3 regions of the Paenibacillus sp. UMB7766-LJ446 genome follow, and region 3 is predicted to be linked to each of the others. Evidence: predicted binding sites of a transcription regulator. Region 3 holds the regulator's gene; each other region holds the start of a gene.
The links. Region 3 encodes LexA, which represses DNA repair genes until DNA is damaged. Its sites were predicted from a motif close to CGAACATATGTTCG; they were not measured.
Positions count from the first base shown of each region.

Region 1: addB (helicase-exonuclease AddAB subunit AddB) is a predicted target of LexA. The motif match lies at 1,568-1,581, and genes of this name have one in related genera.
Region 2: QP794_RS23760 (DNA polymerase IV) is a predicted target of LexA. The motif match lies at 2,767-2,780, and genes of this name have one in related genera.

Region 1 is NZ_JASOYM010000006.1:127,440-131,734, reverse strand. Features, by position in the region: gene QP794_RS16665 (class I SAM-dependent rRNA methyltransferase) at 77-1,453, shown strand; gene addB (helicase-exonuclease AddAB subunit AddB) at 1,647-4,295, shown strand, end outside.
Region 2 is NZ_JASOYM010000011.1:83,943-88,237, reverse strand. Features, by position in the region: gene QP794_RS23775 (ATP-dependent DNA ligase) at 91-984, shown strand; gene QP794_RS23770 (AbrB/MazE/SpoVT family DNA-binding domain-containing protein) at 1,431-1,946, shown strand; gene QP794_RS23765 (LexA family protein) at 2,180-2,374, shown strand; gene QP794_RS23760 (DNA polymerase IV) at 2,823-4,040, shown strand; gene QP794_RS23755 (YolD-like family protein) at 4,037-4,295, shown strand, end outside.
Region 3 is NZ_JASOYM010000016.1:26,165-30,459, reverse strand. Features, by position in the region: gene QP794_RS28625 (CatB-related O-acetyltransferase) at 1-286, opposite strand, end outside; gene QP794_RS28620 (aldehyde dehydrogenase) at 668-1,969, shown strand; gene lexA (transcriptional repressor LexA) at 2,082-2,708, opposite strand; gene QP794_RS28610 (LysM peptidoglycan-binding domain-containing protein) at 3,024-3,401, shown strand; gene QP794_RS28605 (DUF896 domain-containing protein) at 3,498-3,707, shown strand; gene QP794_RS28600 (hypothetical protein) at 3,835-4,295, shown strand, end outside.

The sequences.
Region 1 (4,295 bases), on a different contig from region 3:
CCAATCCATCCCCGAAGCGGTCTCCTTTGCACCAAGCCTATCTTTTGAACAATAAATTAAAGGAAGTGGATCTATCTTGCCATCAGTTACACTGGAACGCAGTCGCAAAAAGCGGCTTGAACATGCACATCCATGGATATATAACAATGAAATCGCCTCAGTTGAAGGAAACCCCGAGCCGGGAGATCTGGTCAACGTATTAAATCATCAAGGTCGCTATCTCGCGACAGGATACTATAATCCTGCATCTCAAATCACAGTTAGAGTCGTGGCCTATCAACCTCTGGAGTTTGAACAAATGGATACCGCGTTTTTTGCAGCGCGTTTCCGCGATTGCTTGCGCCACCGGGAGCGTTTTATCCAGGATGGAGAGGCATACCGTCTCGTTTATGGGGAAGCCGATTTTCTGCCAGGACTGATCGTTGACCGTTTTGGTAGCATTCTTGTTGTTCAACTTCTCACACTCGGTATGGACCGTTGCCGCGAAGCGATTGTACAAGCTCTAATTGAAGTGATGCAGCCGGAAGGCATCTATGAACGCAGTGATGTGTCCATTCGTGAACTGGAAGGTTTGGAGCAGACGAAAGGGCCACTGTATGGGGATTGCCCGCGTCATGTCACGGTAACGGAAAACGGCTTGCTTATTAAGGTAGATATCGTGGAGGGTCAGAAAACAGGGTATTTCTTCGACCAGCGCGAAAATCGCGCAGCCATCGAACCGCTTATGAAGGGCTGGGGTTACAAGAGTGGTATTACGCTCCAACAGACCGAGCAGGATGGTACGCAGCAGTTACTTCCTGTCAATAAAAGCGGCAAGGTTGTGACGTTCCCTTATTGGGACGGAGCCACTGTGTTGGAATGTTTCTCCCACACAGGCAGCTTCACATTGAACGCCTGCAAATATGGAGCCAAAAAAGTAACATGCCTTGATATCTCAGAGCATGCGATTGAAAGTGCACGAACCAACGTAGAGCTGAACGGTTTCACTGACCGGGTCGAATTTGTCGTTGCGGATGCATTCCAATACTTGCGTGAGCAGGTCAAAGGACTTGATGATCGTAATGTACGTGCGCGTGCTGGTGAACAGAAAGTGGATACTTCCAAAGCGCTTGCAGCCGGTGGTAAAACTTTTGATGTGGTCATCCTGGACCCGCCAGCGTTTGCCAAAACGAAATCAGCAGTCAAAGGCGCATGCCGTGGATATAAGGACATCAATCTGCAAGGAATGAAGCTGGTGAATGAGGGCGGGTATCTGGTAACGGCAAGCTGTTCTTACCATATGCGTCCGGATCTCTTTCTGGAAACGATCGCAGATGCAGCCGAAGACGCAGGCAAAGTGCTGCGTCTGATCGACTGGAAAGCAGCCGGTAAGGATCATCCCCAAATTTTGGGTGTAGACGAAGGTCACTATCTGAAATTTGCCATCTTCGAAGTGCGCAGCAAAAAGAATTAATTGAGCGATTTCAATCTAAATCGGACATACATTTAAGCAAAAGCCCACAGTTTGGATAAGCTGCGGGCTTTTTGCTATGCTGCACAGATGATCTCTAGAATTGCCGGATAGTGGCAAACGTATGTTCCGAACCAAGTCAAATATGTTATACTGGGAATTAAAATCTTGTTCGTGATGATTTGGAGGATTAAACATGTCCGTACGCTTTGTTATTGGCCGGGCAGGCAGCGGTAAGAGCGCGCTGATTACCCGGGAAATCACATCCCTGCTTCAAAAGGAACCACAAGGTAAACCGCTGATTCTGCTGGTTCCGGAACAGAGTTCGTTTCGAACCGAGCAGTCACTGGTGTCTTCAGGGGCTATTAAAGGTACCATGCGTGCTGAAGTGCTTGGTTTTCGCCGATTAGCCTACCGGGTAATGCAGGAGGCAGGTGGTTCTGCGCGTATTCCCATTGGCGCTGAAGGAAAAAAAATGCTGCTCTATAAAGTGCTCCAGCGCCGTAAAGAAGAATTGAAGCTGTTTGGAGCATCGGGCAGCCAGCTGGGATTTATAGGAGAACTGAATGACTTATACAGTGAGTTTAAACGTTATGAACTTGACCCCACTTCGCTGGAAGAAGGACTTTCCGCATGGAATACTTCCTCCTCCTCAGCACCGATTCTGGGAGACAAGCTGCATGACTTGCTTCTTATATACCGCGACTATGAAAAGGAATTGACTGAACTATATATCGATGATGAAGACACGTTGACTGAACTGACAGAGCGGTTGACGGAAAGCACGTTTCTGCAAGATGCACAGATCTGGATTGATGGATTTCAAGGATTTACCCCGCAGGAAATGAGTGTTATTGGAAGATTAATGCTGCAAGCTTCTTCCGTCACAATTGCATTGACGTTGGATCGTTCTTACGACCACGGTGCACTTCCAGGAGAATTGGAGCTGTTCCATCCTACAGCGAGTGCTTACACGCGCCTCAAAGGCATGGCAGAGGATTTGGGGGTCCTTAGTGAGACAACCGTGCTTCAACCGGAAATTTTGCCTAGATATGAAGGCAGTCCTGGACTGGCTCATTTGGAGGCTGGTTTTGATCGCAGGGTTCGCTGGATGAGTGAAGGTCGCGATGCAGGTATCCGAATTTACACAGCTGAGAACCGTCGGGCTGAGATGGAAGGGGCACTCCGTGAGATGCGTCGTCTGGCTCAAGATGAAGGTGCGCGTTACCGTGATATGGCAGTGCTCGTTCGTCAGCTGGATACATATGCGGACATTGCTGAGCCCCTATTTAGGGACTATGGTGTGCCTGTCTTTCTGGATCGGAGAAGAAATGAACTACATCATCCATTATCTGAATTTATTCGTTCGGCACTGGATATCGTTCGCCGCCGCTGGCGTTATGAGGATGTATTTCGCTGTGTCAAAACGGATCTGCTGCTTCCACAAGACGGATCCATCACACGTGAAGATATGGACCAGCTCGAAAATTATATACTGGCTTGCGGAATTCACGGGTACCGCTGGACAGATGGAAAGCCATGGAAGTACGTGCCCAGTCTTTCTCTGGAAGACAATGATCAGGATGTCCGCAGTCGGGGACGGGAGCAGATGCTGTCTTTAATGGAAAAATGCCGAACAGTGATTGTTGATCCACTGGGTGCTTTTGAGAAACGAATGAGCAAGGCAAAGACAGCCAAAGACCAATGTGCGGCGCTTTATCGATTGCTGGAGGATGCCGAGATTCCCTGGAAGCTGGATCATATGTCTGCTGAAGCCAAGGTCCAGGGTGATCCGGAACGATCGAGAGAGCATCGTCAAATGTGGGGTGCCGTCCTTGATCTGTTGGACCAGATGGTCGATATGATGGGGGCGGAACGGCTGGATATCGATCTGTTCGCCGGGCTTATGGAGACCGGGTTAACCGAACTGAAGCTGGGACTCGTTCCTCCAGCGCTCGATCAGGTGTTGGTTGGATCGATGGATCGTACACGTCTTCAGGATATCAAGTACGTATTTATTCTGGGTGCGGTAGATGGGGAGCTGCCTGCCGTGCCTCAGGATGATGGTGTATTAACCGAGCAGGAACGACTGCTCTTGACGGAGAGAGGTATGGGGCTTGGACCAGGGGCAACAAGACAAATGCTGGACGAACGCTTTTTGATATACACCGCCCTGACAGCGGCGAGCAAGCAGTTATGGCTCAGTTACCCTGTCGCAGATGATGAAGGCAAAACACTATTGCCCTCGGAAATTGTACGACATGTGCGGAAGATGTTCGGTCTGAATGAGCAGCCATTACTTGCCCAGCCGCCGGTCACGGATGTGGAAGAGGTACACTGGTCTTACGTTATCCATCCTGATCAGAGTCTTTCCTATCTCATCGGACAATTGCGCAGATGGCGTCGTGGAGAAGATATTCCTGAAATGTGGTGGGCGATCTATAACTGGCATGTCTCTCGTGAGACGAGCAGGCCTCAGCTGGAGCAATTGCTTGGATCGGTCTTTTATCGTAATCGGGCGTTACCACTGCGTACCGCTACCAGCCGTAGATTATATGGCACAGAGGTAAGGACCAGTGTCTCGCGAATGGAGCGTTTTGTGGCGTGTGCGTTCTCCCATTTTGCATCTCATGGACTGCGGCTGAAAGAGCGCCAACTGTATCGCTTACAGGCTCCCGACATTGGACAACTGTTCCATGCTGCCTTGAGTCAGCTTGCAATACGTTTGCGTGAGCAAAATCGCAGCTGGGGGAGTCTGTCTCCGGAGGAATGCCGGAAGGAAGCGGAGCACACCGTGGAGCAGATTGCACCACAGCTGCAGGGAGAGATTTTGCTCAGCACAAAA
Region 2 (4,295 bases), on a different contig from region 3:
ATATGTACATAATTCTCAGTTATACCAGTGATCTCATATACCTCTGAAATGCTCATCATGATATGTTCATTATGGAGAGGTGTAGCAAATATGTTGAATCAATCAATTAAACCTATGTTGCTGTATCCGTTGCAGCCTAATCAAATAAAAAGCTGGAAGAATAATAGTTTGAAATGGGATGGCTTTCGAATTCTGATTCACTATGATGATGGCAAAGTTCGTGCGTTTTCAAGACACGGTACGGAAATTACATCAAGGTTTCCGGAATTGTTAGATATACAGCTTCCCGTAAAATCAGCGATCCTGGATGGAGAGTGCATAGCATTTGATTTAACCCAGCCCAAGGACCAGCCACCGAAATACTGGTGGGATGATGCTATGGCAAGATTTAATACCAAAACTGAGTCAGGGGTAAAACGAATTATGATCACGATAAGGGCTCATTTTCCTCTGTGGGACATTTTATACCTGAATGGTGAACCGATAATAAAGAAAACCTTTGAGGAGCGTAGAGAAGTCTTAGAATCGGTTGTAAAACATTCAGAGACATTATCAGTAACTCCTATATATGATAGTGGGCACAAACTGTTTCAGAAGGCTAAAGAACTCGGTCTTGAGGGTATCTGTCAGTATAATGGGGATGCTCCAATGATTTTAGATGGGCGTTCAGAACGTCACGTGGTTAAGGTAAAAGCGTATCAATACATTACCTGTCAGATAGAATCTATGCGGATCCAAGGGAGGTTTGGTTGGGGTCTATCAGTAAACGGTAAGTATGTTGGTGTATTGGAATTTCCACCTGGCCACGAAGAAGTACGTGCTTTTCATCAGATATCCAAGCAGCTCATTCGGGGCGAAAGTAAAGGCTGGCGTTATTTTGAGCCGTTAATAAGCTGCAAAATTAAATTTCAATGTTACACTAAGAACGGAAAACTTCGTTCTCCCAAGTTTGAAGGATTCTGCACAACTACTTCTGTACAATGAAAAAAGCTGAATATATCATTAATCCAAAGGGTTCCACAGTTCTGGAATTCATTACTTAACTATTTGGGATGAACTCCCTGAGAAGATGTACTATAATCCTTAATTATACTAAAACGCCTATTCTTATAGGCGTTTTTTTCATTAAGTTAAGCAACTTTTTCATTTGTACATTGCTTTCTTGATCGCCAAAACATGTTCAGACAAGTAATCCCATTGTAACAGGATTATGTATTCAGATTATGCTCCGTCGCCAACTTCTACGCAAATGATCGTGACCCCTTCCTTTAATAAAATACTATGATTATTAAGGGGAGCAGGAGTTTTGTATACAAACTTATCTTTAAATCATACCTCTGGAATATCCCTTTTTAATAGTGAAATTGTTGTAATACTGAATAATCTTTCTTACAATAAAAATAAATCTAATATTGTGGGGGTAACCTCTGATGAAACGAACTGGAATGAAGAGAGCATTAGACCGACTTGGACGTATTGTTCTTCCCAAAGAAATGAGGGACACTATGGATATTCATATTGGTGATCCACTCGAGTTCTTCATTGAAGGTAAAGAGTTGATACTCAGAAGATACAAGTCAACAATGTGTGTGTTTTGTGGTGATCCAGGTACAGAAATGTATTTCAAAGAGCAATTTATATGCCAAGCTTGTGCACTTGAATTAAAGAATCCAACTGACATTCCTCAACAGTTCCCCCCTCAGCAAGAAGACTCTCCTGCACCTGAGGAGCTTTCTGTTCCTAATACTAACGATACTAACGAAGAAAAGACAGTAGACGAAGAGAGAGCTAAGGCACAGTATCCAAAATTCAATACTAAAACTGCCCGTAAACTATTAATATTAAAAGAAATTACCGAGCAGCAGCCATTTCTTTCACAACAACAAATTGCAGAAAAACTGGGCATTAGTCAAGGCCGTGTCTCTCAGCTAAAAAAGCTACTTTGATGTTAAATATTAAGTCGTTAACAATAAAAAAAATTCCTTTCTTCAGACAATATTCTTTTTTAAGAACATAATGCTCTACGATCCATATTAATATCTACAACTGCTAGAAATATTGTAGACAGGAATAACAGGCTTGTTCATTGTTATGGTTATTGATATAAGAAATGGATATCGTTTATAATACAAACATACGTTCTTAGTAATTGTGTGCATTACTTAAGGGGGATCAAAGAATGAATCAGCTTACTACCAGAGAAGAGGAAGCCTTGCAAGCCATCAAAGTTTACTTTCAAGATCACGGATATCCTCCAACAACGCGGGAGCTCGGTGATATGATGGGTCTGGCCTCATCCTCCACTGCATACAGTTATTTAGATCGACTTGAGAAAAAGGGTTTTATTACTCCGGCAAGAAAGCATCCCACGTAGTATAAAAATCCTGGGATAGATTTTTTACGCTATTAGATTCTACTTATAATAATGTTAGAAGTGTGATCCGTGTATAATAGAGAAAACTTATGTTTTGAAGTGATACACTATGCATAACCCTGAAACGGGCCAGATAAAATTAACTTAATGAAGGGCAGGGATAATAGATGAATGGTCATGGAATGGGTACTTAACAGTGCTGACTTATTTATAGAATCACGCTTGGACGACCTCCTAAGAAATAGGATCAACTATAGGAATTAAAAAAACCACTTCTCCCGAAGTGGTTTTTTTAATTTGTTTAATTCCAGCGTTCATTTCCCCTTCAAGGTAAAACCTATATAAAAATTTACCTCTTGCATAAAGAACGTCTGTTCGGTTTATAATATATACAAACATACGTTCTAAAATGTAGGGGTGAATTCAGGTGGCTAAGCAACGAACCATAATGCTTATTGATATGCAGTCGTTTTACGCTTCAGTCGAAAAGGCAAAAATGCCACAATATAAGAACAGACCATTAGCTGTCGCAGGTGATCCAGCAAGACGTTCGGGTATCATACTTGCTACATGTCCATTAGCAAAAGCCAAGGGTGTTTCGACTGCAGAACCACTGTGGCAAGCATTGCAGAAATGTCCCGATCTTATTATTGTCAGACCACATATGCAAGAATACATCGAGGTATCCACGCAAATCATGACTATTATTGAAGAGTTCACGGACTTGGTCGAACCGTACAGTATAGACGAACTTTTCGCTGATTTTACGGGTTCCCTACATTTATTCGGTAATGATCCACTCGATTTAGCCAAACAAATTCAAGCCAAAATTTATAATGAGACTGGCGTTTATGCCAGAGCCGGCATAGGTGAAAACAAAATTATTAGTAAATTATGCTGCGATATGATAGCTAAAAAAGTTGAAGGTGGAGTGTTCCACTTAAAAAAAGAGGAATTACACCTACACATTGGAGATAAACCAATCCGTGATATGTGGGGAATTGGCTCCAGGATGGAAAAACATCTTTGGAAGATGGGGATCCACACTATCAAAGACCTGGCAAATGCGCCTCTTTCGAAACTGAGAAGTAAATGGGGAGTGAACGGAGAGGTCATCTGGAGAGTAGCCAATGGTTTGGATAATTCCCCAGTATCCGTGACCAGCCATAACATGCAGAAGGACATTGGGAACGGAATGACCTTACCTAGAGACTACGCAGACGCCTGGGAGATTGAAGTGGTCATTCAGGACATATGTACAGAAGTATGCAGAAGAGCCCGTAAAAAAGGACTGATGGGGAGTGTAGTGTCTATTAGTGTATCTGGAGCGGATTTTGACCGCCCAACTGGCTTTCACAGGCAAGTTAAATTACACGAACCTACCAATATAACGGTTGAAGTGTGCAAGATAGCTAAGCGGATATTTCATCAACATTGGGATGGGCAACCTGTGCGCCGTGTAGGTGTATCTCTTTCTCAACTATCGGACGCAGATACTTATCAATTAACTCTATTCGGTGATCAAGAACAGAAACGGGCAATTGATCAAGTGATGGATGACATCAAAGATCGATTTGGGGACATTGCTATTTTACGAGCAAGCTCCATTACAGCTGCCGGTCAAGCAATTGATCGAGCATCTAAAATCGGAGGGCATTACAAATGAGCAAAAAACTTGAAGCCAATGGATTATGGGAGTCAAGCCGGATGATGCTGCCACAACATAAAGAACGAATTATTGAGCATCGTACACAAATTCAAGTTCAATCTAAACCTCTCATCCATGAAGATGAGTGGGAGATCATTACTCAAAATATAGGAATGTCGCTAAGCTATACTTTGCATGCAATTTTTGAGGTGTTTAATGAGTCGGGGAACCGCCACGTTTACGGTATAGTAACTTCAGTGAGTCGGTATAAAT
Region 3 (4,295 bases):
GATGATTGTTATTTCCTCCCATAAGAATAACGACACCAGTTGCGATGCATACATAATTACCGATAATTAATCGATCTATTTGCCAACCAAATTCCTCAATGGGGTTGAATAAACTCCTCGATTTGTCATCTCCCCATAAATATCTTACGCATCCATCTTCAAAAGAAGAATTGATATCATAATAACCGGAGTAATAAGAGTAATCGCCAACTTCGATGAATGGGTTGGTTACAATGTCTTTTAAATACTTAATTTCAGACCAGTGATTAAATTGGTTTATATTCATTTTAGTTTCCTCGCTTCTAAGTTATATTTCTGGGTAACTTAGAAGCATGATACGGTAGCTACATTCTTTAGTTTTTTTAGACGACGAACCATCTAAATCATCCTTCCTTAAGATATGAGGGCGATTATAGCAATGACCTCATTCTTTGTCAATCCTGTTCTCATAAAGAGATGTGTGTAAGTATTCTCGCTCAAAATGTATATGATGAAGAGAAAAATGTAGGATTTAATTAGACGAAAGTGCGTCTGTGAAAAAAGAGAACGTTTTAATTGTTTCCTCTGTCTCTACAGTATCTATATGTTGATAGTTTCATATAATTGCGGTATAATTTATTTATATTTTTAGAAATTAAATTTTGAACAATTAATTGGAGATGTTAATATGGAAGAAGAGAAACAACTCGTTGCCGCACAGCGGACATTTTTTTATACAGGCCAGACCAAGCCGATTGAGTACCGTATTCGTGCTCTTCAGCAATTAAGACATGGAATTGAGAAGTATCAGCAACGTATTCTTGATGCACTTCGTGCGGATCTCAATAAATCCGAAACAGAAGCTTATGGCTCAGAGATTCGCATCGTGTTGGGTGAACTGGATTTTGCATTGGAACACTTGGAGGAATGGGCTACACCAAAACCTGTGCCTACAAATTCTGCTATACCTCATGGCACAAGCCTGATTTATCCTGAACCTTATGGCGTTGCTCTTATTATTGCACCGTGGAACTATCCGTTCCAATTGGCCTTTGGTCCTCTGATTGGAGCTATTGCTGCAGGTAACTGTGCTATTATTAAGCCATCGGAATTAACTCCTGCGGTATCAAGTCTGACATATGATTTGGTTGATGAGATATTTCCCAAGAAGTACGTGGCTGTTATGGAAGGGGAAGTCGAGACAAGTACAGCATTGTTGAAGGAAAAGTTTGATTATATTTTCTTTACAGGCAGTACTGGTGTTGGCCGCATCGTTATGAAGGCTGCTGCTGAGCATTTGACTCCCGTTACGTTGGAACTAGGTGGTAAGAGTCCTGTCATTGTTCACCAAGATGCAGATTTGAAGCTGGCAGCACAGCGCATTGTTCGCGGTAAATTTCTGAATGCAGGGCAAACCTGTGTCGCTCCGGACTACCTGCTTGTACACGAGAATGTACATGACAAATTACTGGAATTGATCGATGCAGAGATTCAGGATAAATTCGGAGATGATGTGATGCAAAACGCAGATTTTCCGCATATCGTCAACGCGCGTAACTTCGACCGTTTATCGGTGTTACTCCAAGATGGCAAAACACTGATCGGGGGATGTTCTGAACGTGATCAGCTGCTTATTGAACCAACAGTACTGGGAAAAGTGGATTGGGAATCCCCTGTGATGCAAGAAGAGATCTTTGGTCCGATCCTTCCTGTATTTAAGTTTAACGACCTCAATCCTATGCTAGATGAGATTGTTCGCCGTCCAAAACCACTTGCATTATATCTCTTCACTAAGGATGAGGCTCTGCAGGCTCAGGTTCTGAATCAAGTATCTTTTGGTGGTGGTTGCATAAATGACACATTGTCTCATATGACTTCTCATTATCTTCCGTTTGGCGGAGTAGGAGAAAGTGGAATGGGTTCCTACCATGGTCAACAGAGCTTTGATGTATTTTCTCATCATAAGAGCATTCTTAAACGCAGTGAATAACAAGCTTACGTAGACCAATATAAGCAGTAGGCAGAAAAAGAGGTTGTCCCGTTCAACGGGACAACCTCTTTAAGTATCTTATTGTGAAACATCTAAGCTGCTTCAAAACATATTAATGAATATCACGGAAAAGGCCAATAACTTTGCCCAGAATGCTAACGTGTTTCAAACGCAAAGGTTCAAAAGTCGAATTTTCCGGTTGAAGACGAATATGATCTTTCTCTTTGTAGAACGTTTTTACCGTAGCTTCATCGTCTTCAGTCATGGCTACTACGATATCGCCGTTATCTGCAGTTTGCTGCTGACGTACGATAACATAATCTCCGTTAACAATGCCTGCTTCAACCATACTGTCTCCCACGACCGAAAGCATAAATACTTTCTGTTCGCCCACATAATGCGTAGGAAGAGGGAAATAATCTTCGATATTTTCTGTTGCTGTGATTGGAACCCCTGCAGTAACTTTACCAACTACAGGAATGCGAGCAACGCTGTGAGCAAACTGATGTGAATGCTCTGACTCTTCCTGGCTGAGAAGCTCAATGGCTCTTGGTTTGGTTGGGTCACGTCTAATTAGACCTTTCTTCTCCAAACGATCCAGATGTCCATGTACTGTAGAGCTGGAAGCCAATCCAACGGCTTCACCAATTTCGCGTACGGAAGGAGGATACCCCTTCAACCGGACTTCATTGCGTATAAACTCCAGAATAGCCTGTTGCCTGCTGGATATCTTCGACATACCGTATCAACCCCATTTTAGTAACGTTTGGGAAAATTATAACATAGAACCTCCGTTCGTACAAACATAAGTTCTAAATAAAATGCCATAAAATAAATGTTTTTTTGCGAATTTATATGAAAATTACTTTTGCTTCTAAGCAAATACTGCAAATGATAGTGCCATACTATAGAAGAAAGATAGTAGAAGAAAGATGAGTGATAGAACTCAATAAAAAAAAGCGAACAATTGTTCTGAAAAGTTATTGTGCAAAACAAGTGTTCGTGTTATATTGATTTCAACGGATAGGAACAAACGTTTGGAGGTCGATATTTAATGAGATATTCTACTTATCAAAGCATTTACGAACCGGTGCATTCAGAAGTGGTTGAAACTAACATAAGAAATTTTAAGAAGGTTTTTGCAAAAGGTAATATTCCAACCTGGGTGTTGAAATTTATAATCGTATCATTAATTATATTAGTTGGTTGCAGTACAGTGCTAACAGTATTTGCAGGCAATGAGAACGATATGTTGCCTGGAGGAAAGATGGCAGTTTCACAAGGAGATACGCTGTGGAGTATATCATTGGATCATAAACCGGAAACGATGGATACACGTGTATATATAGAAGCAATTAAGAAAGTGAATCAACTTCAGTCCACTTCAATAAAGGTGGGGCAAGTCTTAATACTGCCACAATTCACAGAATAAAACTGCATATTCACACGCGCTAATGCGTGTCAGCTTGACAAGCTGCCTTTAACATGTCAAAGTTAATAAGACTTTGTATTTTTGGAGGGGACAAGCTTGGATATAGATAGTCTGGTAGCACGTATTAATGAATTGGCCCGTAAGCAAAAATCGACTGGATTGACAGAGGAAGAGCTCGCTGAACGTGCCAAGCTTAGAGAGATCTATTTGAATAACATTCGAAGCAATTTCAGACAGCAGCTGGATACGATTGAAATTGTAGATGATGAGAATGATCAAGGCCACCAAGGCAAACTCAAACATTAAGGAAACCTAATGATATCATATATGATATTTAGGTTTCTTCCTGTTATCTAGAGGTTGCAAATTATAGGGGGAAATGTTGGTTTACATTTATGTAAGCCGATACAAAGAACATCTAAGGGGGATTCTCATGTCGCGTTCGTTCGAGAGAACGGTTCGGAAAAATTCTAAGCAGTTGAATCAGCAACGTAAAAAAAGCGGTCAACCGGTTTCCGGTACACCAGGTGAGGACGTATTCAAAGGACGCAGCCTTCTGTTTCCTATTTTTCTGATCGGACTAGCATTCCTGTACCTCTTTATGAGTACGTTTCTTGTTAAAGCTCCGATGACCACCTGGGACTGGGTGACCATGTTGCTGTATGTATTTTTGGCAGTCATCTTCATGCTCCGTCGTCCTTATGTCAAAATAGGAACTAACCGGATTTTGACGACAAAGGGCAATCGCGAGCGTTCAATTGGAGTTGACGATATCGTGAAATTCAGAATTGAGCCAGGCACAGTTGTGATTGAGCATAATTCACGAGGTAAGAGATGGGTGTTTACCAAACTACTCAATCGTTATGATACCGATGCAATTACTGAACGTCTTCT